One region of the Corynebacterium sp. HMSC074E01 genome, then DNA from elsewhere that is predicted to be linked to it. Evidence: predicted binding sites of a transcription regulator. Region 1 holds the regulator's gene; the other holds the start of a gene.
What was found. Region 1 encodes LexA, which represses DNA repair genes until DNA is damaged. Its sites were predicted from a motif close to CGAACANNTGTTCG; they were not measured.

Region 1 (15,609 bases):
GAGGAGGCTGCGCCTGCAGTGCCTGCGACCTTGTGTGCGTTGGGGTTCTTGGAGGCAGCGATGGCTTCATCGAGCATCACGCCCGGCTCGTTGATGGCGCGCTTGACGCCCGATTCAATGACGGGCTTGCCGGCGAAGCGCTCCCGGTCGCGAACACCGACATCGGTGGCGAAAATGACGGCGTCGGCAGCCGCGATGGTTTCTGCAGAAACAGCGGTGTTATTGGAAGATCCCTGGGTCTCGACTGTGAGCTCGACATCGTCGCGCTCCTCGGCGGTCTGGGTGAGTGCGTCGGCTGCCATGTACGTGTGGGCAATGCCAGTCGGGCATGCGGTGACGGCCACGATGCGGGTCTTCTGTGAATCCGCAGCCTTGCTTGCCGCAGGCGCTGCAGCCGCAGCGGCAGGTGCCGATTCGCTGGCGGCAGCCTTCTTCTTCGGCTTTTCGGCGTTGACCACGTCGAGGACCAGAGAGACGATTTCCTCCTTGGTCTGCGCGGTGCGCAGAGCCTCCAAGAAGTCCTTCTTCACCAGCGCGCGGGCAAGCTTGGAGAGGATCTTCAGGTGTGCCTTACCGCCACCTTCCGGGGCCGCGATGAGAAACACCAGGTGGGCGTCACCATCGGGGCCGGAGAAGTCGACCCCGCGCGAGAGGCGGGCGAAGGCCAGGGTGGGTTCAGACACGGCAGCAGAGCGGCAGTGTGGGATGGCAACGCCACCGGGAACACCGGTGCCGGCCTTGGCCTCACGCTCAATGGCGGGGCCTGCCAGTTCCTCCACGGAGGTGGCGCGGCCGGTGTCGTGAACAAGCGTGGCCAGATTGGTAATGACTGATTCGATGCTGTCACCGAAGTCGGCGTCGAGCGCCACGAGGTCGGTGGTGATGAGTTGTGATGACATCGGTAGGTACTCCTCAGTACTACTAAAGGTCGGTGACGGCCGAAACCGTCGTGTGTTCGATATCCAGTTCTTCGGGGGTTGGAATCTGGGTTCCCGGGAGTGCTGCGGCTGCTGAACCGTAGGCCACAGCCTGGCGCAGGGCTTCGGGGTACGAGGCGCCGGAGCGGCGGGCGAGGATATAGCCGGAGAGCGAAGAATCGCCGGCACCCACGGTGGAGCGCAGGGTGATGGGCGGGGGAGTAGCAGCCCATGCTTCCTTGGCCGTGACCAGCACCGCGCCAGCGCCGCCCAGGGTGACAAGAACCTCGGGGATGCCGCGCTTGACGACGACCCTCGCGGCCTCAACCACTCCGCTGAAGTCGCCGTCTTCGGCGGCGGCCTCAAGGGCCTGACCATCGACGCCTGCAAGCTGGCCCAGCTCGAGGCCGTTTGGCTTGATGAGGTCGGGGCTGGCTACTTCGAGGTTGTTACCGAGAGCCACCATGGGCGCATCAGAGGTATCGACGGCTATGCGGATGTCGGGGTTGGCTTCGCGAGCGACACTGATGAGCTGCGTGTACCAATCTGTAGGAACGCCTTTGGGAAGAGAGCCCGCCATGACGATCCACTCGGCGTCGGTGCAGCGTTCAGCAACGGCCTGTGCCACGTCTTGCTGAACTGATTCATCGAGCGTGGGGCCAGGTCCGTTGAGTTTGGTCGTGCGGCCATTCGGTTCGGTCAAGGTGGTGTTGGTGCGCACCGCGCCCTGTGTCGGCACTGCGTGTACGGGGATAGATGCGTCAGCGGCGAGGGTCAAGAAAGGGTCTGAGGCCATAGCCGGGAGAAGGGCCAGACTGTCGACGTCGGCGAGCGTTACTGCATGCGTAACGTTGACGCCTTTACCGCCAGCAACGCTGGAGACAGACTCGGCGCGGTGGACGGCACCGGGTTCGAGCGCCTCGTTCAGGCGCACGGTGGCGTCGATGCTTGGGTTGGGGGTCAAAGTAAGGATCATCGTGGAGAATGTCCCCTTTCGCGGAGTGCGTATATTGGGGGCAAACGCGCCTCAGGGGCGTGAACAAGAGCTTCGGTGCGGATTGCCCGTTGTCAACGTGAAATTAATGTTGCTTAATGTTGATTATTGCCCGTATGTGTCCGAATGTCAATGGAATCACTGTGGGTTTCGTTGCATTTTTGGCCGACTTGTGATGATCTGGAAAGAGAAAACATCGTCTCCGTAAGGAAATGTGTCATGGAAAACGCATCCCCATCCACCATTAAAGGCACCGGTGTCGTCGCCGGCGTTGCATACGCTGAGGCGGTGTGGGTTCGCCCACGCCCAGAACTGCCCACGGCTGGAGAAACCGTGGCGGAGGAGCAGCGTGATGCTGAATACGATCGCTTCCTCGAAGCGGTCGACATTGTTGCCAGCAGGCTAGAGCAGCGTGCCGCTGGTGCGGAAGGTCAGGCAGCAGAAGTCCTGGGCGCTACCGCCGGAATGGTCAAGGACCGAGGTTGGCACAAGGCAGTGCGCAAGGGTATTCGCAGCGGCAAGAACGCCGAGTATGCAGTTGTGGGGGCCACGGACAGGTTTGTCACCATGTTTGAGGCTGCCGGCGGCGTGATGGCTGAGCGCACGACTGACCTCAAGGACGTTCGCGACCGCGTCATCGCACAACTACGCGGTGAGCAAGAGCCGGGCCTGCCCATGGTTGAAGGGGAAGCCGTGCTGCTGGCGGATGACCTTGCACCGGCGGATACCGCAACCTTGGACACCACCCACATCAAGGCGCTGGTGACCGAGCTGGGCGGTCCCACCAGCCACACTGCAATTATTGCTCGTCAGCTCGACCTTCCGTGCATTGTGGCGGTCGGCGCTGAGCTGCGCACGATTGAGGCGGGAACCCAGATCTTCGTCGATGGCTCCGTGGGCACAGTGGCCCTTGGCGCGGATCGCGCCGCCTCGCTCAAGGCTGTAGAGGAATACCGCGAGAAGGCGGCACGAGTAGCCGAGTGGCGGGGTCCGGCCCAGACCAAGGACGGACACCGCGTGCAGTTGCTAGCCAATGTTGCCGACGGTAACGCAGCTCGTATCGCCTCCGATTCGCAGGCAGAAGGTATCGGTTTGTACCGTACGGAGCTGTCTTTCCTCTCCGCGAGCGAAGAGCCCACCGTGGAGGAGCAAGCGCGCATCTACGGCAAGGTTTTCAACGCTTTCCCGGACTCCAAGGTCGTTGTTCGAACACTCGACGCTGGTTCTGATAAGCCGATCTCCTATGCCACGTTGGACTCTGAGGAGAACCCCGCCTTGGGCGTCCGCGGCCTGCGTATCGCCCGCGACAACGAGGCGCTTTTGACCCGTCAGCTCGATGCCATCGCACAGGCCGCAGAAAAGCGTGCCGAGGGTGCCACGACGTGGGTTATGGCACCGATGGTGGCCACCGCAGTCGAGGCAAAGTGGTTCGCTGAACTCTGTCGTGAGCGTGGGCTCACGGCTGGCGCGATGATTGAGGTACCGGCTGCAGCCCTGATGGCGGATACTATCTTGCCGCACCTCGACTTCGTGTCCATCGGTACCAATGACTTGACGCAGTACACCATGGCCGCTGACCGCCTATCGCCCCAGCTGGCCTACCTGACCGATCCGTGGCAGCCGGCCGTGTTGCGTTTGATTCAGCACACCTGCGTGGTCGGACGCGATAACAACGTTCCGGTTGGCGTTTGTGGTGAAGCAGCAGCTGATCCCATGCTCGCTTGCGTACTGACCGGCCTTGGTGTGACGTCGCTGTCGGCGGCGTCGACCGCCGTCGCAGGTGTTGGTGCACAGCTTGCTGAGGTCACTCTTGAGCAATGCCAGAAGATGGCGGATGCAGCAGTAAACGCTGAGGGCCCAGCTGATGCCCGCGCCGCAGTGATTGACCTATTGGAGCAATTCCAAGCGTCCTAGATTATTGAATGCGCAGGAGGTGTGCGCCCCTCACCATGAAGGGGTGCACACCTCCTGAAACGATCTAGTGGGGGTAAGGCGCCTACTTTTCTGCAGCAATGATCACCTCAACGCCGTGCTCACGCAGCGCTTCAACGTAGGAAGCGGGTGCGCCGGCGTCGGTGATAACGACATCAATTTCATCGAGGGATGCAAAGCTCACGAGGTAGTCATTGCCCAGCTTTGAAGAATCGCACAATACGACGACGCGGTGCGCATTGGTGACGAAAGCGGACTTGATCGCAGCCTCTTGCGAGTCTGCCGTTGAGAGACCGTGATCAATGGTCAGTGCGTTGGTGCCGACAAAAGCCACGTCGGCACGCATGAGCGCCATGGTGCGAAGGGCGGTATCACCAACCACGGCCTGGGTAATTGCCCGTACGGTACCGCCAAGGAGCTGGACTTCGGATACCCCGTTGCTGGCTAGCGAAAGGGCGATCGGCAGGCTGTTGGAGACGATGCTGAACTGACCTGCCGAATAGCGCTGGCCAATGAGATCAGCAAGCGCATTCGTCGTGGTGCCGGCGTCGAGGAAGATGCTGCCGCCATCGGGGAGCTGTTCCAGCGCAGCGCGCGCAATGGCCATCTTGGCGCCCGTGGCCGAGCGTTGACGGGTATCAAGGGTTAACTCCGCGGTTTGGAAGGATTGGGAGGCAACCGCACCGCCATGGACTCGGTGCACGACTCCTTCCCGGTCCAAAACCGCGAGATCGCGGCGAATCGTCTCAGCGGTAACATCGAAGCGTTCAGAAAGTTCGGTGACATTGACACGGCCTTCGACGGCGGTCAATGAGGCAATTTGTCGGCGACGCTCTTCTGCGTACATAGTTCCTCCCAGTGAAGTCTGCCTGCGGTGGTCACTGCGCCCGCCGCGGAAAGGAAACGGGGCTGGGGCGTGTGAACGAAAAGGGCAACGAATGTTGCGGCGATGCCTCCATTGTCCCACTGAATGTGAAGAAAACGGAACTAAACAAAGAAAACCTCACATTGCGGTTGCGGCCTTAGTGAAAAATTCCTCTATAACCTGCATATATGCAAATGTGTGATATCGGACGCCAAAGCGGCAGGAATCGGGCATGTACACACACAAGGGGGTAGAAAGAAAAAATCCCCCGGCCCTTTACGCCCGCACCGAGTGGGCTGGCACTGCGAGGTGGGTAGGGCCCTGGGGGGATGGCTGAGAGGTGATGATTTCTAGAGCTTGCGGAAAACTGACACTACCTTGCCCATGATCTCAGCCTCGTCGCCCTTGATGGGGGAGTAGGCGTCATTATGGGGAAGGAGCCAGACGCCTGAAGAGTCGCGGTGAAATTCCTTTACGGTGGCCTCTTCGCCGTCCAGAAGGGCGGCGACGAATTCGCCTTCCTCTGCGACGGATTGTGAGCGAATAATCACCCAATCGCCGTTGAGAATTCCGGCGTCTTGCATAGAATCGCCCACGACCTGCAGCATATAAAGCTCGCCGCTGCCGAGGATTTCGCCCGGCATGGGGAAATAAGCATCAACGTTTTCTTCGGCGGTAATTGGGGAGCCTGCGGCAATGCGGCCGACAACCGGGATGTAGTTCGGCGTAGCTGCGTCCTCGGGGATATCAGGGGTGGAAAGATCTGGAGACTTGTTTGCCTGGCCTGTCTTGCGACCGGGCTTCTTCGAATCTTCGGCACCGGGGAAGTGGCGGACGTCAACGGCGCGTGGCTTGTTCGGATCGCGGCGCAGGAAGCCCTTCTCTTCAAGCTGCTTCAGTTGGTAGGCCACGGATGATGTGGACTGTAGGCCGGTGGCATCACCGATCTCCCGAATGCTTGGCGGGTATCCGCGGAGCATTACGGCATCATGGATAACCTCTAGGATGCGGCGCTGCCGGGGGGACAGGGTGTCGAGGGAAGGGTGGTCGCTTCGCTTGGGTTTGCGGGCCATTCTTTCTCCTAAAACTATTGCGATGTGCACATTCGTGGCCGAGGCTTTGGCGTACCAGGCATGTATGGGGGCTGCCGGTGGTTCTTCCGCTTTCCTTTTTAGCACGACAGGAAAAAATGTTCGACTAGCGTCGCCGAAATGTGGACAAATTTTCGAGAGGGTGCTATAAATCGAACATACACGCTAAATCGAACGGTTGGTCGATGGTGATGTTCGAAAGTGTCCGCCCGGATTCTTAGACTTCGGATATTACGTCGATGGAGAAGGAAGATCTAGAAAGGAACCGTCATGGCTATCGCTCTCAATAACGCCTCTGTACTGCGTAGGGATGTTCGTCGGAAGTCTCACAATCCAGCCGTCCTGGTCCCGCCGGCGGCAATCTGGGATCCTGTGCAGCATCAGACACGGGCCCATGAGCTGTCACCTACTTCTTCACGTGGCACGACTGTTGTTCGAACGCTTTCTTCGGACGGTAGAACACAGGGGCGTACGACAGGCTCGGCATCATCCTCCGTTTCTTTCCAGCGGAGTGTGCCACGGAGTCGGCGCGGCGGGTCGAACGTAGGCAACTATGTTCTGGGCGCGGTCTTTGGCGCTGCAGTCTTTATTGGAACAGTGTGGGGCGGCCTCAGCATCGATAGTGAGGTTCCTAATGTCAATGGTGCTTCGGCTACCGCGGTGGCAACTTCGCGCTAGAATTTCTTGGGCCGGGGAAGCAAAGCGCATCGGCGGAGAGGAAGGTTACGGCACTGTGTATTGCCCGTTCTGTCACAATGAACAGTCACGAGTCATCGATTCGCGTGTGATTGATAGTGGAACCTCAATCCGGCGGCGTCGCGAATGTGCTGCATGTAAAGGCCGTTTTACCACCATTGAGAAAGCGGTCCTGTCGGTAGTCAAGCGTAATGGCTTGGCTGAGCCCTTCAGTCGCGACAAGCTGATTCGCGGCGTCAAACGCGCGTGCCAAGGGCGTGATGTAAGCGATGACGCTCTGAAGAAGCTCGCGCAAGAAGTCGAGGAGACCGTGCGCAGTCACGGTTCCTCCCAAGTCAATGCCAACGACATTGGCCTAGCCATCTTGGAGCCTCTCCGCGATCTCGATGAGGTTGCCTACCTGCGCTTTGCCTCCGTGTATAAGTCCTTCGAAAGCGCAGACGATTTTGAATCGGAAATCCGCCTGATGCGGCGGCGTGACCGCGATAGCTTCTAACGCAATTTATCTGCGGCCTTTTGAATTCTCCGAACAGACACCGCATGAGCGGTTCCTAGGCGTTGTGCGAAGAGCGATACGCGCAACTCCTCAATCATCCACAAGATCTCCTTAACCTCACGAGTCTTCTCGCGGCCTGCGGGCAAGGAACGCAAACGATTATTGAGGTATGCCTTGGCCTCGTCGACATCTGCCTGGCGGTCAGCGTCACGATCTGGGTCCAGGTTCATATCATCAAGCCTGATACGTGCAGCCTGGATATAGCGCGGCAGGTGGCGCAGGTGTTGGATCCCATGAACGGTGATGGCGTGCGGCGGCAAGAGGAAGTCGAGCTGGGCGCGAATATCATCGATTGCCGGCCCCTCCCAGTGCTTCAGCTCAGCGTTGAGGTTGGAGTACTCCGCCAACCCTGGGGCAATAGCCACCACGGCCTGACGCACACGGCCCGGAACCTCAGGCTTGACAGCGTTCAGCAAGCCGGTAAATTCCTCAGGGGTTCTTACAGGCCCGCCCTTGTCCATCATGATGTCGCGCACCGCGGCGACTCGTGCATCGTTGACCAACCCTTTGGCCCCGCCGTGTGGGTAGGAGTCGACAGCTACCCGCTGCTGTAGGGGCAGCCCCTTGACCATTTGTTGCGTATTCACGGAGATTTCCCGAAGCAACAAGGTGAGGGTGGCAGTGATCATGGAGGCGTCGGCAGCCGCTTTTGTCGGGTGGACCTTGAGCGCGACACCTTCCTTCGTGGCTACGAGTGCCGGATAGGCGGTGACCTCGTGCCCATCAACGACAGTGGTCACCTCTTCATCGATAGCACCAAGCGTGTCCTTTGACCATTCCTTGACGGAAGTGGACTCAGCTGCCCGGCCAACACGCGAGACGGAGGAAGAAATATGCCCGGCCTGGCGTTGGACCAAAGCCTGCAGATTGCGGTCGGAATCAATAACCTTGCCCCGCTTATCCACTGCGGCATAGTTCATCCGCAGGTGGGGTGGGAGTTGATCCGGGCGGAAATCGCCGGCGTTGATGCCTTGGCCGCCCATGTCCTGCAGCACGGCCGCAAGCTGTTCACAAAGCCCGCCTTCATAGGGCACAAGCTTGGGCAGCGCTCGCTCAGCAAATTCGGGTGCTGGTACCACAGTGCGGCGAAGAGCCTTTGGGAGTGAGCGAATCAGCTCTGTCACCAGCTCCAGTCGCAGGCCGGGTACGAGCCAGTCGAAGCCCTCGGAGTCCAAGCCCGCGAGGAGCGGGACGGGAACCATCAGCGTGACACCGTCGAGGGGGTCACCGGGTTCAAATTTATAGGAGAGGTCGTAATCGATGCTTCCCTTCAGCCAGCGGTCGGGGAAAGCCTCCTCTGTAACAGCGTGGTCCTCTTCCAGGAGCGCTTCTGGGTCGAAGTCCAAAGAGTGCTTGTTCTTCTGCTTCTTCCACCAAGAATCGAAATGCCGAGCAGTGGTGACAGATTCGGGGATTCGCTGGTCGTAGAAGTCGAAGAGTGTGTCTTCATCCACCACGAGCCCGCGCCGACGGGCCTTCTCCTCATATTCGGAGGCCTCGGCAAGCTTGCGCTTGTTGTCGTGGAAGAAGTGATGGTGGGTGGTCCATTCGCCGTCGACAAGCGCATTGCGAATGAACATGTCGCGTGCCGCCGCAGGATCGACGCGGTGGTAGGGCACCGTACGGTCCGCGACCACGGTGACACCGTACAACGTCGAGCGTTGGGTAACTACCGCTGAGCCGCGCTTGCGTGACCATGTTGGATCGGAATAGTTGTGTTTCAACAGATCCTTCGCCAGTTTTTCCACCCAGGCCGGGTCGATGGCGGCAACATCGCGTGCCCACAGTCGCGAGGTTTCCACCAGCTCGGCTGCCATGAGGAACTCCGGTGGTTTCTTCGCAAGCGCTGATCCCGGGAAAACCAGGAAGCGGGTATTGCGTGCGCCAATGAACTCCTTGGAGTTACCGTCACGTGCGCCGATATTGGACAACAGGCCAGAGAGCAACGACATGTGGATGTCATCGGGGCGCCGCTCGGTGCCCTCTTGAGCGTTCCAACCGAGCTGCTTGGCGACGTCCCGCAGCTGCCGCACCAGGTCGAACCACTCGCGGATGCGCATATAGTGCAGGAAATCGGCCTTCATCCGTTTGCGGAAAGCATTGCCGCTCATCTCCTCGCGGGCTTCTTGGACAAAGTCCCACAGGTTGAGCATTGCCATAAAGTCTGAAGTCTTGTCTTTAAAACGAGCATGGGCCTGGTCAGCCTGCGCTTGCTTGTCGGTAGGCCGCTCACGCACATCCTGGATGGTCATTGCGGCAACGATGACCATGACGTCGTGGAGGCATCCGGAGGTGTTGGCTTCAACGAGCATGCGGGCCATGCGCGGATCCACGGGGATGCGGGCGAGATCTCGCCCGATGCGTGTCAGGACCGGCAGCCCATCTTTTTCTTTGCCCTCGAGTGCGCCCAATTCGTGGAGGAGGAGCAGGCCATCGCGCACGGCCTTCGGTTCGGGGGATTGCACAAAGGGGAAGTCAGCGATATCACCGAGGCGCAGCGAGATCATTTGCAGGATGACGCTGGCCAGGTTGGTGCGCAGGATCTCAGGGTCGGTGAATTCCGGCCGGGAGAGGAAGTCCTGTTCACTGTAGAGGCGGATGGCAATGCCATCGGCAACGCGACCACACCGGCCTGAGCGCTGGTTAGCGCTTGCTTGGGAGATCGGCTCAATGGGCAGTCTCTGCACCTTGGTGCGAGTGGAATAGCGCGAGATGCGCGCGGTGCCCGTGTCGACGACGTAGCGAATGCCAGGCACCGTCAATGAGGTCTCAGCAATGTTGGTGGAGAGCACGATGCGGCGACCGCGGTGTGAGCGGAAGACACGATGTTGTTCCTGGTTGGACAGGCGTCCGAAGAGCGGAGTGACCTCCACGTTGCGCCAATGGCGCCCTTCGATGGCTTCCATGGCGTCGCGGATATCGCGCTCGCCCGGGAAGAAGCACAGAATGTCTCCTTCGCCTTCGGTCATGAGTTCTTCGATGGCTTCGCAGAGGGCGTCCAAGGGATCGAGGTCGATGGTCTTTCCACCTGATTCGACCTCGAGCGGGCGGTAGCGGATCTCCACGGGGTAGGTACGCCCGGAGACCTCGATGATCGGCGCTGGCGTACCGTTTGCGTCAGCGAAGTGCTTGGCAAAGCGCTCCGGGTCAATCGTGGCGGAGGTGATGATCACCTTCAGGTCTGGGCGTTTGGGCAGCAGCCTTTTGAGGTACCCGAGAAGGAAGTCAATGTTGAGCGAACGCTCGTGTGCCTCATCGATGATGATCGTGTCATAGGCGTTGAGGAAGCGGTCACGCTGCATTTCTGCCAGCAAGATACCGTCCGTCATGAGTTTCACAGCGGTGGTGGAGGAGACTCGGTCATCGAAGCGGATGGCATAGCCGACTGAGTCCCCGATGGGCTGGTCAAGCTCTTCTGCAATGCGCTCAGCAACCGTGCGCGCTGCCAAACGGCGTGGCTGAGTGTGCCCAATGAGCCCTCGGCGCCCGCGGCCGAGCTCCAAACAGATTTTGGGAATCTGGGTGGTCTTTCCCGAACCAGTCTCACCGGCGATGATGACTACCTGATTATTATCGATAGCTTCGGCGATATCATCGCGGCGCCCAGTGACGGGAAGCTGTTCGGCGTAGGTAATGGGTGGCACATGTGCATCGATGGTGCGCACCTTGTCTTGGGCGGCTGCGATATCGGCTCCAATGGCATCCAGGGCCTTGGGGGAGCGGGCCTTGCGCAGGCGACGGCGGAAAGCGCGCTCATCACTCAAGGAAACCGAAGTGAGAGCGCCGTAAAGGTCTTCGCGAGTAGCAGTCATAATCGACCTAAAAGTCTACTCGGAAGGCTATTCGCTCACAGGTCGAGGTGGAGATATTGGTACCCTTGTGTTTATTGCGTGAACACTAATCAATGAAGGGTATGAATTATGACTAATCCTTTTGAATCGAAGCCGGAGGATAACGGCTCCAACAGAGGCTTTGGCAGCAACCCGGCTCATAGCTCCGGCGACTCCTCCGGAAATAACGGCGGGCTTCCCAAATACGAGCCCACTTCTCACCCAGAAGATCAGGCCGGTTTCGGCCAATCCAGCAGCTACGGCAATTATGGCGGCGGCGCCTACGGCTCCCAGGCCTATGGCGGGTACGAAGCCGGCCAGCCGGGCTATGCCGGCGCGGGCTATGGAAGCGATTCCAGCTACGCCGGCCCAGGCCCAGGCGCCGGCCCGGCCTACACCGGTCCGGTCAGCGCTATCGAAGCTATCAAGTGGGGCTTCAAAGCCGCGCTCAGTAACGCACTTTTGTGGGTGCTGGGCGCCGTCGTCGTGTTTGCTATTCAGTTTGTTCCACAAATTGGAATCAGCGTTGGTGCGCAGAACGCCGATGGGGCGGAGACCTCCATTATGTTGGACCTCTTCTCCTTCGCGGTGTCCATCCTGTCCTTTGTCATTGCTCTGGTTGTTTATCGTTTGGCCTACCGTGAAATCGACAAGCCGAGCCCCACATGGGGCACCCTGTTCCAGGGTGTTCGCTGGGTACCGCCGCTCGTGGTGAACATCGTCTTGGGCATTCTTGGTGCGATTGTCTTGGTGATTGTCATCGTCGGCCTGCTTATGGTGGGCCTCGGTGGTGTGGCAGGTGTGGACCTCCAGAACCCAGAGCAGCTCAGTGAAAATGATATTTTTGCACTCGTTGGCTCTATCTTCGGCGGAGTCATCATCGTCATGCTGATTGCGCTGTTCATTCAGCCCTTCTTCACTCTCATGCCGTGGTTGGCAGCCGATAGCTCCTCCGTTGGTGAGGCTTTCTCCCAGGGTCTGAAGCTGGGCAAGGAAAACTACGGTCACATCTTGCTGTTCATTGTCCTGTCCGGTCTGATGGCTTTCGCCTCCCTCATCACCCTGGGCTTGGCACTGATCATCATCGCGCCGGCACTGCAGCTGGCAACCGCACACCTGTGCCGCCAGTGCCAGGGTCGCTATGCTCCTGCAGCCTAAGGCTTAAGCTGTCGAATCGATATGCAACGCCGCCCCTGACTTCATGAGGTGAGTTAGGGGCGGCGTTGTCGTCTTCTTTAGCTCTGATGCTGGAGCTGGGGAACAGTTAGGAGGCCGTGAAAAGTGTCCGGGAACGCTCCGCGGCGTCGTGGAAGGCAGCGGTGACCAAGGTCCCGAAAGCGCTGAACTCATCGGCACGGGCAGCGGAAGAGCGGAAGACAAGCCCCACGTGCCGCTCCGCCGTGACAGAAGGGGCAAAGTGTGCGACGGAGAGCCGCGGATTCTGGCATTCCGTTGCCAGGGCGGACTCGGGGACGAGAGTGGCGCCGAGGTTTCCCATGACCAGCTGCAAGATAGTAGTCAGCGATGAGGCTCGAGTGACGGCATTGGTGGCTTCGGAGGGATTGACCTTCGCGCGGCGGCACAGGTCGAGGACTTGGTCGCGGAGACAGTGGCCGTCGTCAAGCAGGAGCAGATCAAGGTGCCCTAGATCCTCGAGCGTGAGATCCTTTCGACCCGCAAGTGGGTGCTCTGCCGGGGTGACTGCGGTGAAGGCCTCGCTGTAGAGAGGAATCTCCACCATTCCGGGGGCTTCGGTGGGCAGAGCAACAATGGCCAGGTCCAGGTTGCCCTCGCGCAGCTTGTCCAGCAGGTGCTGGGTCTGTTCCTCGACGAAGCGGGGTTCTAAATCGGGATAGGTTGCGCTGATGGACTGCAGCAGTCCCGGCAAAATATAGGGCGCGATGGTGGGGATGATGCCGATAGTGAGGGGGCCGGTAAGCGTGCCGCTAGCGCCGCGCGCTTGGCTGAGGAAAGCATCGGAAGCTTCGAGTGCTGTCTTGGCATAAGGCAGTAGCGCTTCACCTGTGGACGTCACGATGACCTTGCGGGTCGAGCGTTCGATCAGCTGTACTCCCAAACCTTGCTCGAGTGCGACGAGGGCCTGGGAGAGCGAAGGTTGGGAGATATCGAGTTTGGCGGCTGCGGTTCCAAAGTGCTTGTTTTCCGCAATCGTGACGAAGGTGCGCAACTGGGCGAGGGTTGGGCGATACTCCTTATTGTTCATGCCTATAACTCTAACATCTCTAATTCGTGGAGCCTATTGACGTGCCAAGCCTTCCGTGGCATACTTAACAAGCGAGCGACTGCGTACCAGCCAAAAGGCAAAGTGGTGTGCGGTCGTAGAGATTTGCATCACTTTTGTGCATTGTTGTGACTATTGAAGGAGATGAGTCTTCTATGCCTATCTTGACCGTTGGTGAGAAGTTCCCGGAGTTCGAGCTGACCGCGCTGAAGGGTGGCGACCTCCACGACGTCAACGCTAACCAGCCGGAGGACTACTTCGAGCAGGTATCTCTGGACAAGTACCAGGGAATGTGGAAGGTCGTGTTCTTCTACCCGAAGGACTTCACCTTCGTCTGCCCGACTGAAATTGCGGCCTTTGGCAAGCTGAACGAGGAATTCCTGGACCGCGATACCCAGGTTCTTGGCGGCTCCACCGATAACGAGTTCGCGCACTTCAACTGGCGTGCAACCCATCCGGAGCTGAAGGAAGTTCCGTTCCCGATGTTCTCTGATATTCGCCACGACCTGATCCGTGCCCTCGGTGTGGAAAACGCCGACGGTGTTGCTGACCGCGCTACCTTCATCATCGACCCGGACGGTGTTATCCAGTTCGTGTCCGTGACTCCGGATGCTGTCGGCCGCAACGTAGATGAAGTTCTGCGCGTGCTGGACGCCCTGCAGTCTGAAGAGGTCTGTGCCTGCAACTGGGAGGCTAATGACCCGACCAAGAACATCGACAAGCTCGAGGTTGTTAAGTCCGCTCTGTAAAACAGCACTAAGCACAACCGCCCAACCTTAAAGGAGTTAGATCAGTGTCCATCGAAAATCTGAAGTCCGCGCTTCCGGCATATGCCAAGGATCAGAAGCTCAACATTGGTTCCCTTACGCGTAGCACCGAGCTGAATGAGGAGCAGCTGTGGGGCAGCTTGGTTGCTGCCGCCGCTGCGACCCGCAATGACCTGGTGCTGTCGGAGATTCTTGAGGAAGCTCGCGAGCACCTCAGCGAGGAGGCAATTGACGCAGCTCTCGGCTCCGCCACGGTGATGGCTATGAACAACGTGGCCTACCGCGCAAAGAGCTGGTTGGGTGATGATTTTGCCCAGGTCAAGTTTGGTCTGCGCATGAATATCATTGCTAAGCCTGGCGTAGACAAGGCTACGTTCGAGCTGTGGAGCACCGTCGTCTCCGCCATCAACGGCTGCGAGCACTGCCTGTCCGCACACGCTAATACTCTCCTCGAGGAAGGCGTGACCAAGGAGCAGATTTGGGAAGGCATCAAGGTCGCTGGTGTGGTTGAGGCCGTTGCACAAGCGCTCCAGGCCGAAGCCGTACGCTCCGCTGAGTAAATGACTCAGTGCGCTTTCCCAAGCGCAGTTAAGCAGTCCCACTCACCGCTCGCACTGCGGTGAGTGGGACTTTGTGCATTGTCGGCTTGGGCCCGGACCTGGGGCAGAGGAAAGTGTCCTAGCATGGGCTAGCCGATGACCCCGCCGAAGGCTACGCCGATGCCATAGGTGATGGCTAAGCCGAGCGCACCACCGATAACCAGGCGGCAGACGGAGCGCGCGGCATCCGTGTCAGCGAGGCGTGCCGAAACGTAGCCCGTGATTGCCAGGGCGATCAGGGTAACAATGGCGACTGTTGCTGCAGCCATGCTCATGGGTGCGAGGAAGATTGATAACAGGGGGAGTGCGGCGCCGGCAAGGAAGGATACGGCCGACCACAACGCGGCGTGCCAAGGATTTGTCAGGTCTTCGCCATCAATGCCCATCTCCAGTCGAAGGTGTGCCTCGAGAAGTCTATCTTCGGCAGCGATCTCGCGGGCGGCAGTATCCGCGGTTTCGGTATGCATGCCGTAGCTGGCGAGCATAGAAACGAGCTCGGCATGCTCTTGCTCGGGGAGATCTGCCAGCTCGCGGGTCTCCTTGTCTATCATCATGCGCTCGGAGTCGCGTTGTGCCGAAACAGAGACATATTCTCCGAGTGCCATGGAGGCAGCGCCCGACACCGTTGCGGCTAGGCCGGCGGTGAGGATGGCGCTTGCCGACGCCCCAGAACCAACGACGCCAAGTAGAAGTGCCGCGACGGAGACGATGCCGTCGTTAGCCCCAAGTACACCTGCGCGAAGAGAGTTCAGACGAGCGTTGTGTGAGGCTCCGTGGGGTTCGCTGATATGTTGTGGCATTGCCAGCTCCTTGGATACCAGAATATGCGTGGCTCTCTAGTGCTTTCGCAGTTGTCTAGAGAACTTCTTATGTTCCAGTATCGCCGCTGGTCAGGGCCTTGTAAAGCGTGTGTAGGCTTAGCTGAATGCAGAGAGTGAAGGCTTAGATTATAGTGCCGGTCCATTCACCGCATGCCGCACCGTCCACGGAAAGAGCCATGGTAAACACTTCTTCCGAGAGGTTGAAATGAGCGGTGGGGAGGGTAACAGTCAACTCTTCCGGGGTGTACTCGTAGGGGTAATCAACCCGACGGTGGGCGTCCCTGGTGTCCTCGCCGAAG
Region 2 (15,609 bases), 230 kb from region 1:
ACAACTGCCGACACCCTTGCCAGCTGACCCTCCCCCACCGATTTTTAGAAGTTCAAAGATCACAACAGCCCTCCGCGAATTAACGCGGAGGGCTGTGGGCGAGAGTGCAGCTATCTATACAACGCCCATGAGCGTTTTATTGGCGCCTAGCGTTCCTCAAAGCGACGGCGGAAATTATCTTCCAGACGGTTTCCAACACCGCTGCCGCCATTCTTGGATTGCTTGCCGCGCCCGCGGGCAGGGGCCTGCGCGCCGACTGCAACCAGAGAATCTTCAGACTTTCCACGCAGCATCCAGACACCGGAGCCGAACATAACGAGGAAGCCAAGGACGGAGAGGCTGACAAACCACAGAGATTGCTGAGCCAACGCGATACCGCCCACCATCATGCAGAGGCCAACAACAATCAAGGCCACTCCGCGGAGGGTGATGGCACCCGAGTTTCCGCCGAAAGAAGTTTCACCGGACACAGACGCGCCAAAATCAGGATCATTGGCCAGCAACGACTGTTCAATTTCACGCAGCGCTTGCTGTTCGTGCTCAGAAAGGGCCACAGCGTCCTCCGTAATGGGTTGGGGTTTAGGTAGAAATACTGGGAATGTGGGGTACTACCTCTATAACGTCAAGGATAGCGAGATAGTTCCCACAAAGACAGTCCATAATTTGGCCGCACTACCCCCTCACGGCCCATGACCCCGGCCCCAGCCTTAGGCCGCCATTGCCCCGAAGCCCAGCCCGGACTCAGTCGCATCCACATAACGCGCGGCGAGTGCTAAGTACTGATAAACCGCGTCCGGCTCAGGGACCGGCTCTAGGCCAGAGGCCACACGTGAGCGCACACGGGAGTACTCCCTAAACCCCTCTGCCCACTGGGCATCAGCCGGGCCAATGAGAGCCACCTGCTCCCAGGCGGAAGTAGGCAAGCGCCGGCGTCGCGACACGGTGGACGCCGCCACGCGTGCCCCGGCTGCACGTAGCGAGGCGCGGTAAGCCAATTCCAATGCATCCGCAAGGCGCCCCTCCGCCGCGCTACTCCGCGCATCCGCTAAGAGGTCTAGCGCTTGGTTTACGAAACGGTCCCGCTGCATAGCCTCACGGTTCCGGCTGCGGGCTGCTGCCGCTGTTGCTGAGATTACCTGTGCCATGTCCTCTCCCCCTCGGGCTTCTTCCTCAGTTTGTCGATAAAGACTGTGCTGTTGATGCTGTTGATTTTCTGCTGTTGTTCGTTGTTGCGATTCACCTTAAAACCACCTTCCTACATCCACCCCCAATTTTAGAGCAGGTGTTCGAATTTAACAATAGCCTTAAAGCATTATTCCGAATGTTATCGAACACTCACGCCACGGCGTTTGATGGAAGTTTTCCCGAGTGCTTTCACATACCGTAAGAATCTGTTGTTATTAGACATGTGAGTTACACGCTGCGCCGCTTAAGCCCCCAAGAGTTCGCCATTGCCCTCCCGCACTTGGTGGATATCTACATTGCGGCGATGGACTACAACCCCTCGGTGCGCGAGGGGTCCATCTCGCGGTGGCGCGCAGATCTCATACGCCCAGGGTTTTCCTGCATTGTGGCCACCGATGAATATGGCATCGCCGGCTTTGCCTACGGCTTCCTAGGCACCCCCGATACCTGGTGGGATAAGCAGCTCCGCCGCGCACTCGCCGCCAGCGGCGGCCCCACCCCAGAGCAAGAAGAGATTCTCCACAATTACTTCGAACTGGCAGAGATCCACGTGCTCCCCTCGAAACAAGGCCACGGCCTGGGCCGCGCATTACTAGAAGCCTTGGCCTGGAATCTTCCCGCTCGCTATATTTTGCTTTCCACACCGGAGGTTCCCAATGAAGCCAACTCCGCCTTTGGCCTCTACCGCAAGATGGGCTTTAGCGATTTCCTCCGTGACCTCCATTACCCCGCTGATTCCCGCCCCTTCGCAATCCTGCAATCTACTGTGCCGCTCACACCAACCGACACCGCTTAACCTGGCGCCTTAACCCTGAACCTGCCCAGGTAAAGTGGCAAGCGTGACTACACCGCAGATACCTTCCTTGGACGAAATTCCCGCAGCCGTACGCGAGGAGCTCGCGCTTTTTCTAGACCGCCAGCGTGATGCCATCGCATCCATCGGCGCTCCAGTAACCAACGCGATTTCCTATTTGGAATCCTTCGTACTGGATGGCGGAAAGCGCATCCGCCCCCTCTACGCGTGGGCAGGTTTTATCGGCGCACGCGGGCTCGAAGGGACGGAGTCCCCACAGGCTATGCTCCGCGCAGCCACATCCTTAGAATTCATCCAGGCCTGCGCCCTAATCCACGATGACATCGTGGATGCCTCCGATACCCGGCGCGGTAGCCCTACCGTTCACCGTGGCGTAGCAGCCCGCCATCGCGAACTCGGCTTCCACGGCGATGCTGATTTCTTCGGTCAGTCCCTCGCCATCCTGGTGGGTGACATGGCCCTGGTCTGGGCGGAAGACATGCTCCAGGACTCCGGACTTAGCCCTGAAGCACTCGCACGTGCCCGCGCACCTTGGCGCGCTATGCGCCGCGAAGTAATCGGCGGGCAGATGCTGGATATCTGCCTCGAGGCGGAAGGTTCTGAGGACGCCACGTTGGCTGATTCAGTCAACCGTTTCAAGACCGCCGCCTACACGATCGAGCGCCCCCTGCACTTGGGCGCAGCCATAGCGGGCGCCGCCGAAAAGCTCGTCGCTGCTTTCCGCGGCTACGGCCAAGACATCGGGGTTGCCTTCCAGCTGCGCGATGATTTGTTGGGGGTCTTCGGTGACCCCGCCGTGACTGGCAAGCCCGCCGGTGATGATTTGCGCGAGGGCAAGCGCACAGTCCTCTTGGCCTTGGCACTGCAGCGCGCGGATGCTTCCGATCCCGCCGCGGCTGCGGAGTTGCGTCGCCTCATCGGTCAGACAGAGGATCCCGCAGAGATTGCCCGCATGGCGCAGATTATTGCGGATTCGGGTGCGCCGGATGTCGTCGAGCAGCGCATCAACGATCTCACGCGCTCGGGCCTTGACCACCTCCACAATGCTCAGGTCTCCCCCGAGGTTACGGAGACTCTGGAAGAACTTGCTCACAAGTCCACGGCCCGCCGGATGTAGCATGGCTCGTCCCACAACCACGCGCGTGCCCCTGCGCATTCCCCACCCCCTGCCTTTGGGCATCATCGCCGCTGTCGTGCTGGCACTCGCCTCTTTCTCCGGTGGCGCTACCCGCAACCGCGGTGGCTTCCTTGAAGCGCTCAATATCGGCTTTCTAGCTTATGGCCATGGCCGCAACATCGGCATGGTCCTCTATTGGGTAGGCCTTTTCGGCTTGGTTGCCGCGTGGGTTTTGGCCGGCCGCTACTTCATTGCCCCGCAGGTGAAGAACCCACAACCAGACGGCGCGCTGGCCGATATTCGTCGGATGCTGTTGTGCTGGGTTGCCCCTTTGTTGTGTGCGGCACCGCTGGCTTCTCGCGATGTGTATTCCTATCTCATGCAAGGCGCGATGGTGCGTGATGGCTACGACCCTTATGTTGAAGGAGCGGCGGTGAATCCTGGTCCCTTCCTCTTGGAGGTCTCCCACGACTGGCGCAACACCACCACCCCTTATGGCCCATTGCACCTGTGGATGGGCAATGGTGTAACCCAGCTGGTAGGAGAAAACGTCGCCGCAGGCATCATCGTCTACAAGGCGATATCGGTCCTCGGCTTTGCCGCCATTGCCTGGTCAATTCCGCGCTTGGCGCGCAGCATCGGGGGCGATCCTGCCCTCGCACTCTGGCTGGGCGTAGCGAACCCGGTTATGCTCTTGCACCTCATCGGTGGCATGCACAATGAATCCATCATGGTGGGGCTAGTTTCGCTGGGTCTGCTTGCCGCAGTGCACCACAAGTTCCATGCCAGCCTCCTTCTGGTTGGCGTGGCGGTCTCGCTCAAGGCCACCGCTATTTTCGCTGCACCTTTTATCGTGTGGCTCATGCTGCACCACTGGGCACCGAAGGGGACGAAGCCCATCAAGCGCTTCGGAGTCTTCCTCCTGTCCGGTTTCCTTGCTGTGGTGGAGGTCGCGCTGGCGGTGGCGGCGATTACGTGGGCGTCGGGAAGCTCGTGGGGTTGGTTGTCACAAATCAGTGGCAATTCCAAGGTCATCAACCCTCTAGCCGGCCCTACCCTGCTCGCTGACATCCTCGTGCCGCTCATCCAGGTCTTCTCCCCCGATACCACCTATAACGGTGTGCTCACCGCGCTGCGCTCGGCCGCGATGATCCTCATGCTCCTCGGCCTCGTCCTCGTATGGTGGTGGGGCCGCACGGGCGTGCGCCGGGCTATCGCTGCCACGGCCGCTGCTTACCAGGTGGCATTCGTCTTCAACTCTGTGACGCTCCCCTGGTACTATGCCTCCGTGCTCACGCTCATGGGAACGTTCCGCCCGCCATTGCCCTTGATCAAGCTCACCACCGGTGTGGCCATATTCATCGGCGTCGCCTTTGCCGGCGACGGTAACCACCAGCTGTATAACTGGTTCTGGGATATCGCCATGGTGGTCGTAGCTTGGTCAGCAACGCAGTGGATTTTCGATGGTGTTCCACGAACCACCGCGACCCCGAAACCCGATGAGGGTTCTAAAACGCCGAAGCCTGTGCGCGCCGAATAACCTCGCGCGCTAGGTGTCCGTGCAGCGCGTCAATGGGGCGGCCTGGCAAGGAATCATCTTCGGTAAATAGGTGCGCCAGAATCTCGTTGTCACCCCACCCGTTGTCGGAGAGGACCGTGATCACTCCGGATACATGCTTGGAAATGACGCCTTTGGCGTTGAAGAATGCTTCCGGAACGAGGCGCTCTCCCTCGGCATTGCGCCACACAATGAACTTGCGCGCATTGAGCAGATCGAAGACACGGGTGATCGGTAGATCGAGCCTCTCAGCGACCTCCTTCAGCGTCAGCAGCTTCTCCCCGGCGAGGAGCTGCGGCAGTTCTGGGTGCGGATTCTCGGTGTTTTTCTCAGACTTAGTCACGGACACAACTGTAGCCGGATCACACTTTGGGGCGCCGATCAGCCATACTGGAATCCATGACAAGGCTGAACGTGGGCGACATTCTTGAGGGACGCTACCGCATCGATCAGCCGATCGCTCGCGGCGGCATGTCCACCGTGTATCGCTGCGTGGACATGCGTTTGGGCCGCGCAGTAGCCGCCAAGGTGATGGATGAGCGCTATCACGATGATCCTGTCTTCGTTACCCGCTTCGAGCGCGAAGCCCGCGCGATGGCGCAGCTGAGCCACCCCAATCTCGTCGCCGTGCATGACTTTTCCGCGGATGGATTGCCCATCTATCTCATCATGGAGCTCATCACCGGAGGTACCTTACGCGAACTCCTTGCAGAACGCGGGCCCATGCCGCCGCATGCCGCAGCCGGCGTCATGCACTCCGTGCTGGCCGGGCTCACCGAAGTCCACCACGCCGGCCTAGTGCACCGCGATATCAAGCCGGATAATGTTCTGATCACGGATAGCCATCGCGTCAAGGTCGGCGATTTCGGTCTGGTTCGCTCCACTAAGGCGGAGCACGATAGTTCGGGCCAGATCGTCGGTACCGTCAGCTACCTCTCCCCCGAGCAAGTCACTGGCGCGGACATCACGCCGGCTTCCGACGTGTACTCCGCAGGAATCGTGCTCTTTGAATTGTTGACCGGCACTGTCCCCTTCCGCGGCGATACCCCGCTGGCGCACGCCACCGCGCGCGTGCACGAGGATGTGGTGGCGCCTTCCTCCCGCATCGAGGGGGTGCCCATGCTTTTCGACGCCCTCGTGGCCACCGCCACTGCACGCCAGCCAGCCGAAAGGTTTGCGGATGCCGGCGAATTCCTCGATGCCTTGGATGATGTCTCCCGCGAGCTACAGCTCCCGAAGTTCACTGTCCCCATCCCGCGGAACTCGGCTGCCGCACGTACTGCTGCCGTGCCAACGGATTTTTCGGGCACGGACAATACCCGGGTCTTTGAAGCGACCTCAGCTATCCCTGCGCCCCAGCCCCCAACGCGGGAAACCCGGGTAGAGCCGCGCAACGACGCCTTCCTCCCGCCATCCGCGCCTGTAGAGCCTCCGGCGCCCTCCCCTGCGGTGCCGGAGCCTTCTGCCCCCGTTCCCCCAGCCGGTGCCGAGGAAGAGCCGGAAGAACGGCCTTTGAGCAATCGCAGCGCGATTGCTCTCATTGGCTTCCTCGTCCTCGTCATCCTCGCCACCTTGGCCGTCGCGGTGGCGGCCTGGTGGTTTGGCTCCGGAGAATACGGCACGTGGCCGATTCTCTGGAGGCCGTATTAGCCTGCGCAACTTCTAGTTGCGCAGCATCTCAGCGATCAGGAAGGACAGCTCCAGCGACTGCTGGGTGTTCAGGCGCGGGTCCACGGCGGACTCGTAGCGGCCCGGCAGATCCACGTCCGTGATGTCCTCCGCACCGCCGAGGCACTCGGTGACGTCCTCACCTGTGAACTCCAGGTGGACGCCGCCCGGGTGGGTGCCCAGCTCGCGGTGCACCTCGAAGAAGCCTTGGACCTCGTCGACGATCTTGTCGAAGTGGCGAGTCTTGTAACCGTTCGATGCCGTGAAGGTATTGCCGTGCATCGGATCAGACTGCCACACCACCTTGTGGCCGGAGTCCTCCACTGCCTTGATGATCGGGGGCAGCACAGAGCGCACCTTATCGTGGCCCATACGGGCAATCATGGTGAGGCGGCCCGGCTCGCGGTTCGGGTCAAGCTTCTCCGCGTATTCCACTGCCTGCTCCGGCGTCACGCCAGGGCCAAGCTTGATGCCCACGGGGTTTCCAATGATGGAAGCAAAGGCCACGTGGAAGTCCTCGAGACCACGGGTGCGCTCACCAATCCACAGCTGGTGCGCGGACAGGTCATAAAGCTTGGTTTCGCCGTTAGAGTCCGTACCCAAGCGCAGCATGGAACGCTCGTAGTCCTTCAGCAAGGCCTCGTGGGAGCAGTAAATCTCCGCCGAACGCAGGGTCTCGTCCGAAACCCCACAGGCGTTCATGAAGGCCAGGCCGTTCTCAATCTCATCCGCCAGAGCTTGGTAGCGTGCACCCGCCGGGGAGTTGGCCACGAATTCACGGTTCCACTCATGGAGGCGGTACAGGTCTGCGGTTCCGGAGTGGGTCAGCGCGCGGACCAAGTTCATTGCCGCCGAGGAGTTCGCGTAGGCGCGAATCATGCGGGCGGGATCGTGGCGGCGGGACTCTTCGTTAGCTTCCACGCCGTTGACGATGTCACCGCGGTAGTTGTACAAGCCATTCGCGTCCAGATCAGAGGAGCGTGGCTTCGCGTACTGGCCGGCGATACGCCCCAGCTTCACCACCGGGGTGGACGCGCCGTAGGTCAACACCACGGCCATCTGTAGCAGCGTCTTGATGTTGCCGCGGATGTGCGGCTCAGTGTTGGATTCGAAGGTCTCCGCGCAATCGCCGCCCTGGAGGAGGAAGGCTTTGCCCAAGGCGACGTCGGCAAGCTTGCGCTTGAGATCCTCAACCTCCGGGGCCACGACGATAGGCGGTACGGATTCAAGAATCTTGCGGACGTTATCAGCCTGCAGCTGATCCCAGCTCGGCTGCTGCTTTGCCTCGCGGGAAATGGCGTCTTGGAACTTCTCATTGATCCCCTCCGGTAGCGGCGGCAGATCAGGAAGCACTTCTTTGGGAATATCTACTGTCCAACTCACACCCAGTATTTAACCATCTTGGGCCTGTCACGCGTTAGTTAATGGTCTTTTCGGCTGCGGTATTAATTCACGTTTAATGTACGCGGTTGCCCCTAGTCAGCGGCAAATGCTGCTCGCAGACTCGAAACTTAGCCAGATTATGGCGGGCGTCGACCAACGCATCGTGGTTGCTATTGGGCACTGGAGGCAGCTTAGGGCGGCCGGCAAACTCCCAATACTGCTTCAGTTCCCGGGTATATCGCGGCATCCCCTTGGGCAGCCTAGCCATGTCTCCCCAGAGTTGCGCGAGAACCACGTGGTCATAGGCTCCTACCCAAGCCCACAGCTCGATAGGCGTGGAATGCCGGCCCAAGAATTTCAAGAGCTCTTCGCGGATGGTCTCGCGCGATTTCCAAACTGGGTCTGCGGGGCTTGGCAATTTATCCAAGACGTTCTCCCGCACCCACGCATTGGCCTTCGCGGGATCGAAGTCTGTGGACACCGCGTAGTACTCGCTTCCGTCTTCCCCGACAATACCGATGGAGACCAGCTCAATGGTCGATCCGTCCTCAATGAATTCGGTGTCGTAGAAGTAGCGCACGTCCTGTAATCCTAGTCTCTTGCCCACATACGTCTCTCCACTGGGGCCTATACTCTACCGTGTGAAGAAAGCTCTCTACTCTCCCCTTCTCCCCTTGTTCATAGCAGGGCTGGCCTCCGTGGCATGGATTATTCAGCCTGCGGCGTTGTTCAGCAGTGGCAGCATTGTGCCTTCCTACCACATTGACCTCGATGTTTATCGTGAGGGGGGACGCGCGCTGCTACGCGGAGAGAATCTGTACGCCCAAAGCTATGTCCTCGACAACGGTTTTTCGCTGCCGTTCACGTACCCGCCTTTTGCCGCAACGCTTTTCGCCATGGTGTCATGGCTACCGCTGTGGCCACTGTCCATTCTTCTCACTGCGGCATCGGTGGCAGCGCTCTGGGTCTGCCTCTACGCCGTCCTCTCTCGAAGCTGCACCACTCACAGGCCCGGTTGGTGGTCCTCGTGGGCATTGTGCGCCTGCTTGCTGACCGAGCCGATTACTGAGACACTCAGCTTCGGTCAAGTAAACCTCCTGTTGACCGCGGCAGTCATTGTGGATTGCCTGATACTGAGGCCCCGCAACCCATGGCGTGGAATTCTGACAGGCGCAGCTATCGCTATCAAGCTCACCCCCGCGGTCTTCCTCGCCGTGTTTTTCGTTCGCCGAGACTGGCGCGCTCTTGCCACGGCGGTGGGGGCTTTTGTTGCCTGCGGCGTGGTGGGCTACCTCGCCTCCCCAGCGAGCTCCGCGGTGTATTGGACCGATACCATCCGGGATTCCTCCCGCATCGGTGGGCTGGCCTACTCGAGCAATCAATCACTCCGCGGCCTGCTCAGCCGCATCGTCCCAGAGCAGGCAACGGACCTCTGGATAATTGGGTGCCTCATCATCGTGGTGACGTTGTGGTGGGTCATGGAGCGCACATCCTCACAGATTGAGCTCGTGCTGCTGGCCTCGTCGGCAGCGCTGCTGTGTTCGCCAGTCTCGTGGTCGCACCACTTCACGTGGCTGTGCTTGGCGGCGGTGTATCTGACTGCTCGCCGCCGCTGGTTCTTTGCCGGCCTCACATGGCTGGTTCTGGTAGCTCGCGGTCACTGGCTTGTCCCCCACGGCGAGCAACTGGAACTGACGTGGTCGTGGTGGCAGCAGATTCCGGGCAATGACTACTTCTTGCTTGTCGTATTCCTCGTTGCGTTGAGCTGCTTGCTCAAGCTCACGCCCGCGGAGGAAGGTTCCTTCTTCCGCCGACTGGCACCGATCGCCGGCGGGGTCAGCGTCCAGCCTAAGACAGGTACCTTGCCTAGGGCCCATAGGGCCAAGGACGCAACAGCGCAATAAAGCACGCACATGCTGAGCCAGAACCAGGTGTTTTCCAGTGGCCATTGACCCGCCAGGGTGACCTCCCGCGGGTGGAGCGCCATGGGGTAGCCATAAAGAACCGTCAGGCCGATGGGGTGCCCCAGGTAGATGGGCAGCGTGTGCGAACCGATAAAACGCAAACCAGTAGACAAGACCGGAATATAAGACACTGCTACCGCCACCGCGATTCCTACCGGAACCTCGAAGAACTGCTCTACCATGCGGACGAGGATGTGAACGTCATCCCGCACCAGTGCCTCCGCGCCAGGTAGCAGCCAGGTGACATCGACTTCCCCTGCGTAGTTATCCCACGCGCGGCGGATGGAAAATCCGATGGCATAGGCCACGGTCATCCCGGAATATGCCCAGAAGCTACGGTGATCCCATGTTCCCTTAAACGGTGCCTCGATGGCGGCGGCGAATGCGGCAATGGCATCCCGAAAATAGGCAGCACCAACGAATACCGGGAGGAACATGATGGCTTTTGCAATCGAGGTGTACTGCGCCTGCCAAGCGATGAACAGAATCGGGGTAAAGCTCAGCGCCATCGCTGCCCACCCGGGCAGCTTGCGTACGCACCAGAGGAAGATATTGAACAGAATCAGCGCATGCAGGAACCAGGCCATGGAATGCCCCACTAGGAGGCTTGCGGCCATCTGATCAACATCGAAAATAGGGTCCCCGAATACCCAGTGGTATTCCACGCGCTTAGTCTGCAGCTCCACGAGCATCCACACGACATAAGGCACTAGGAAGTACCACAGGCGGCGGGTGAAAAGCTCGGCAAAGCTGAAGCGAAACACCTTTTGTGCGAAGAAGCCGCTCACCAAAAAGAACAAAGGCAAGCGCAAGGGGTCCAGCCACACGTTAAAGGCAGCCAGCCACGTGTCCTTGGATTCCGGAACCGTGAGCGTGATGTGCAGCAGCACGACGCCCAGGATGGAGATCCCCTTTGCTACATCGGGCCAAGCTAATCGCTGTTTCGGGGAGGAAGTCACTGACTACCGCGCCTCCGAACCGGGCTCGGCCCCTTCCGGGTAGCCGTGTCCGGCTTGCAGGGAAGCCTTGACATCAGAAGCGTAGACGTCGACATAAGGTTCGCCCGTCAACTCCGAGAGTTGCTTCATCACGTAATCCGTAAAGTCACGAGCGGTGGCGTGATCCTGCGGGTCGAGGTTGCGCTCAGCGGCCCATGCTCGGGGGTCGATGGGTTCTCCCACGCGCATGCCGACGCGAACGGGGCGCGGAATCCACGAGCCGATTGGATTGGCCTTCCGGGTATTGATCATGGCGATGGGAATGACCTTCTCACCCGTAGTCAGCGCGATGCGCGCCATGCCGGTGCGCCCCTTGTAGATACGTCCATCAGGCGAGCGAGTTCCTTCCGGGTAGATGCCAAAAAGATCGCCGCGGCCGATAATGCGCTCCGCGCTCGCTAGCATCGCGTCACTGGCATCCTTGTTGACGCGGTCAATCGGCACCTGCCCCACCGAACTAAAGAACCACTTTTGCAAGCTGCCGACGAAGCCCGGGGTGGTGAAATACTCGCTCTTTGCCAAGAAGGTAATCTGCCGCGGGCACAGAAGCGGGAAGTAGAAAGAATCCATCACCGCTTGGTGGGAGGAGGCCAAGATAGCCGAGCCGGATTCCGGGATGCGATCCATTCCTTCGGACCATGGGCGGTTCCACACTCGAAGGGCTGGGCCGAAAAAGATGTGCTTAAAGGCCCAGTACCACTTGTTTCGCATCGCTTATAGTCCTATCTGTATGTGCCGAACAGGCGGTGCTGCCCGGTGAAAGAAAAATGTGCGGTGTTAACCTCGGTGCTCCTGGCGGGCGAGATCAGCGACTCCGATCATACCTGCCGCCGAACCCAACTTCGCGGTTGCGACTCGGGCCAGAGGCCTGTGACCGGCCCCGACAATCTGGCTAGCCATGGATTCCCGCGCCCGATCCAGGTAAAGATCCGCGTCCTGGGACACCCCACCGCCGATCACAATCAGCTCTGGATCGAGCACATCCGCCACCATGGACAGTCCCTGTCCGAGCCACTGGCCGAAGTTCTCCATGACGGCCAATCCCAGTGGATCACCCTGCCGAGCCGCAGCGGTGATTTCCTCGCCGGAGGGGTTGAGTGGTAGGGCGGTGTCATAGTCACCACGCAAATCCGCACAGGTATCAGGCAATGCGGTGCCGGAGGCGTAACGCTCGAGGCAACCACGCTTGCCGCAGGAGCACAGGCGCCCACCCGGTGACACGACAAGGTGCCCAAACTCTGGTGCGGTACCGAAAGCTCCGCGGTAGATTGTGCCGTCCGTAAAAAGCGTGGCACCAATGCCGGTTCCCACGGCAAAAAAGACCCAGTCCTTCGCGCCGCGTCCAGCACCGAAGCGCCATTCCCCCCAAGCAGCCGAGTTAGCATCATGTTCTAGGCGAACCGGAACGTCCACACGGTTACTAAGGATCTCGCGTACTGGGGCATCACGCCACGGCAAATGCGGTGCGAAACGAACGACTTCACACTCGGGATCCAAAAAGCCTGCGAGGGCAAGCCCCACGGCCTCAATGTCATGGGATGCGGCCAGGGTGTCTACGCAGCGCACGATGTCATCTTCGAGTGTTTGCGCATCCGTGGCGGTGGGGACACTCAGCGAATCCACAATCTCTCCGGAGGGATCAATCACCGCAGCACGCAGGTTGGTTCCACCGATATCGAACCCGATGGTGAGGCCAGCGTGGCCGCCTTCAGCGGAGGGAGTGAGTTCAAGCATGACTAGTAGGATATACCGCGGCCTGCCCACGATCACATTCAAGAACTTCACGCAATCGTGCGCCCATAATCTCCCACGTCCAATGCTCTTCCACGTGGCGACGCCCAGCTTCCCCCATACGGTGGGCGCCGGGGACGTCGCCAAGCAGCGTCCGCAACGCCTGCTCAAGCTCCGGCACCGAGGAACCGCGCACAACAATGCCCGTCTCCGGCGTTACCGTCTCCGGCGCACCGCCGGAATCCCCCGCAACTACTGGCAGGCCCGCCGCCTGCGCCTCTAGGTAGACGATTCCCAGACCTTCGACGTCAAGGCCGCCACCCCGAGTGCGCGCCGGCATGGCAAACACGTCGGCTGCGTGGAGCGCCATCCGCAATTCCGCCGTATCCCGCGCTTCCTGCACCACTGCGTCCGGGCAGTACAGGCGTGCAAGCTCACGCACAGTCACCTCATAGCGACCGCGCCCGATGATGAGCAACTGGGCGTCGGGGATTCGCGCGCGCACCTCCGGCATCGCGCGCAACAGCTGGTCTTGGCCCTTCCGCGGGACCAGGCGGGAGATGCAGACGATGACCGGACCTGGGCCTAGCCCGAAGTGCTCCCGTGCTACTTGTTTCTCCTCCGAGGTAGCCGGGGTGAAATCCTCCAGGTTGACCGCTGAGGGCAGGTGCACCCACTGAGTACGCGTGCCGAACGCGGGCTCGAGCCTGTTGCGTGTGTATTCAGAGATATACGTGATGACATCGGCGTTCTGACCGATCCTGCGCAAGGCTTGCCGCGCCACGGGAAGCATGGACCACCCCACCTCATGCCCGTGTGTCGTTGCGACAATGCGGCGCGCCCCAGCCGCACGCGCGGACGGCGCCATGAGAGCCAGCGGAGCTGCAGCGCCAAACCAGACCGTCTCAATGTGGTGCTCACGAATGAGTTGCTGCATGCGACGTGCCGTGGCGGGCGTCGGCAACATGATGCTGCGTGGCCAGCGGACCACGGTATAGGGCAGCGTCGCGTCATACTCCGCGGCAGCATCCGTATCTTGGGTCGAGGCGAAGACCACGACTTCCCGTGGGGTGAGGGTAGCCAGAAAATCTCGAAGATAGGACTGGATCCCGCCAATGGTGGGCGGGAAGTCATTGGTGACGAGGAGGGTGCGCGCCATGACCTAGTATCGAACAGCGCCTTGGACGGGCATGGAATTAAGCGGCACCACGGCGACGGGCACGCCGTAGGTGGAGGCGTGAACCACTTGGCCATCACCGATGTACATTCCCACGTGGGTGACACCGGGATAGTAGCCCACGATGTCCCCTGGCTGCAGCTGATCCATCGGCACTGGGGTGCCACCGGCAAGCTGCGCCTGCGAGGTGCGCGGAATGCTCTTGCCCATCTGCTGGTAGCTCCACACCATAAGACCCGAACAATCAAAGGTATCGGGACCAGTAGCGCCCCATCCATAGGGAGCGCCGATGCGGGTGAGAGCGGCTTCGACGGCGGCGGAGCCCGATCCATCAGCCAACGCGGCTAGGTCAAGATCGGAAGACCCACCGAAGTGCTGGACCCACGCCTCTCGGGCTTCAGGGCTGAGGCCATCGATGGTGGCTTCTAGTTCCTTCTGTTGTTCCTCCAGCTCGGCCTTTTCCTTCAGAACAGTATCCCGCTGGTCCTGCAATTCATCACGCTTGCGGCGTGCTTCCTCGGCAGCATCGACAGCTTCCTGGTGCGCATCATCGGCGGCGGCAGAAGCAGCTACCATCGCATCTTCTTCACGTTTCGCGGCCTTGGACAAAGCGCCCAGGTAGCCCATGCGCTCGACCGCGCTGGCAACATCGTTGGCGTTAAGAGCAGCCGAGACCGAGGTCGATGCAGCATTCCTGCGATAACGCTTTTGCGCGAGCGCATCGATGCGTTCCTGCTGCGCAGCTACCGCCGCGGAAGCGTCTTCGGAACTACGGTGTGCCTCCTCGGCCTTGCGGTCCAGCTCTTCAATGCTCTTCTCCGACTCGGCGAGCTCATCCTCAAGTCCCTTGACCTCTTCGCCCTTGGCAGACACGCGCTGGGCGACGTCCGCCATACGCTCAATGAGGCCGGGGAGGTCTTCAGGATCCTGCGCTTGCGAGGTGCTTTCCTGCTGCTGCTCAGGAGAAACCTCCTGGGACACAGCCGATGGTGAAAGGACGACAACTGGAGCTGGGCTCAAGGCAAGTGCAGCGACCGCACACACAAGGCCACGACGCGACATGGATACCCCCGAAACTTAGAGAAGGTTAATAGCTGACTGAATTATACCCACAGCCGAGCAAAAACATAGCGGTTACAAGAATAGCCGAACCCCTTCCCTACCCTCACCATCAACATGGCAAGAGCAGCGGAAGGGGTTAAGACGATTACCGAGCGCGCTTAGAAGCGAACTGCGGAGTGAATCGGCATGTAGTGCAGGGAGCGCTCAGCCACCGGGGTGCCGGAGTTCAGAGCGTCAATGATGGTGCCGTTGCCGGTGTAGATACCGACGTGGGATGCTCCGGAGTAGTACACGATGATGTCACCCGGCTGCAGTGCATCGAGGGACACCGGGGTACCTGCGGAAGCCTGCGCCTGAGAGGTACGCGGGATGGACACACCAGCCTGCTGGTAGGCCCAGGAGGTCAGGCCAGAGCAATCGAAGGCGCTCGGACCATTGGCACCGTAGACGTACGGGGAACCGATTGCGGAACGAGCGGCTGCGAGCACCTTCTCGCCCACAGACTGGGACGGTGCCGGGGCTGCGGCGGCCGGGGTCTCAACAGCAGCGGCGTAGCCGCCACCCTGGTTAGCCCTGAAAGCCGGGATGTAGCGGTCAACGTTCGGCAGCTGCTGGATGTTCGGAACGTTCTCCAGGCCGGCAACCTCGAAGCGGATGTCGGTGTTCGGAACAACAACCTCGGTGGCGTTGGCAGCTGCCGGGGTAACAACTGCTGCGGTTGCTGCAATAGCAGCGGTGGATGCAATGCGACGGGTGTTTAGGTTGCCCTGACGACGGTGCTTAGCCACGAATTTAAACTCCAAATCTTCCTGCGCGCCTACTTTCTCCGCCAAGGAAGGAAAACCTTGCATTTGCCTTCGCAACGCGGAAAAAGCTCTGACCCAAGGGACGGGCCTAGCGTTCGACGATGACCCATTCCTGTAGAGCCATCTCCACTCGGCCCCCGAATTTT

Region 2: HMPREF2537_RS06470 (SAV_6107 family HEPN domain-containing protein) is a predicted target of LexA. The motif match lies at 1,276-1,289, and genes of this name have one in related genera.

Annotation. Positions count from the first base shown of each region.
Region 1 covers NZ_KV794847.1:303,385-318,993, forward strand. The annotation lists gene HMPREF2537_RS07445 (PTS fructose transporter subunit IIABC) at 1-899, opposite strand, end outside; gene HMPREF2537_RS07450 (1-phosphofructokinase family hexose kinase) at 922-1,893, opposite strand; gene ptsP (phosphoenolpyruvate--protein phosphotransferase) at 2,131-3,825, shown strand; gene HMPREF2537_RS07460 (DeoR/GlpR family DNA-binding transcription regulator) at 3,908-4,690, opposite strand; gene lexA (transcriptional repressor LexA) at 5,059-5,781, opposite strand; gene nrdR (transcriptional regulator NrdR) at 6,533-6,991, shown strand; gene hrpA (ATP-dependent RNA helicase HrpA) at 6,988-10,863, opposite strand; gene HMPREF2537_RS07480 (hypothetical protein) at 10,972-12,039, shown strand; gene HMPREF2537_RS07485 (hydrogen peroxide-inducible genes activator) at 12,146-13,105, opposite strand; gene HMPREF2537_RS07490 (peroxiredoxin) at 13,279-13,872, shown strand; gene HMPREF2537_RS07495 (alkylhydroperoxidase, AhpD family) at 13,917-14,450, shown strand; gene HMPREF2537_RS07500 (VIT1/CCC1 transporter family protein) at 14,579-15,289, opposite strand; gene HMPREF2537_RS07505 (hypothetical protein) at 15,432-15,609, opposite strand, start outside.
Region 2 covers NZ_KV794847.1:76,880-92,488, reverse strand. The annotation lists gene HMPREF2537_RS06475 (DUF3040 domain-containing protein) at 147-554, opposite strand; gene HMPREF2537_RS06470 (SAV_6107 family HEPN domain-containing protein) at 708-1,145, opposite strand; gene HMPREF2537_RS06465 (GNAT family N-acetyltransferase) at 1,409-1,981, shown strand; gene HMPREF2537_RS06460 (polyprenyl synthetase family protein) at 2,025-3,116, shown strand; gene HMPREF2537_RS06455 (alpha-(1->6)-mannopyranosyltransferase A) at 3,118-4,656, shown strand; gene HMPREF2537_RS06450 (Rv2175c family DNA-binding protein) at 4,625-5,023, opposite strand; gene HMPREF2537_RS06445 (protein kinase domain-containing protein) at 5,074-6,324, shown strand; gene HMPREF2537_RS06440 (class II 3-deoxy-7-phosphoheptulonate synthase) at 6,337-7,725, opposite strand; gene HMPREF2537_RS06435 (polyadenylate-specific 3'-exoribonuclease AS) at 7,799-8,305, opposite strand; partial or broken gene HMPREF2537_RS13035 (glycosyltransferase family 87 protein) at 8,367-9,260, shown strand; gene HMPREF2537_RS06430 (acyltransferase family protein) at 9,455-10,648, opposite strand; gene HMPREF2537_RS06425 (lysophospholipid acyltransferase family protein) at 10,652-11,398, opposite strand; gene HMPREF2537_RS06420 (ROK family protein) at 11,465-12,421, opposite strand; gene HMPREF2537_RS06415 (glycosyltransferase family 4 protein) at 12,414-13,577, opposite strand; gene HMPREF2537_RS06410 (C40 family peptidase) at 13,581-14,657, opposite strand; gene HMPREF2537_RS06405 (C40 family peptidase) at 14,816-15,445, opposite strand.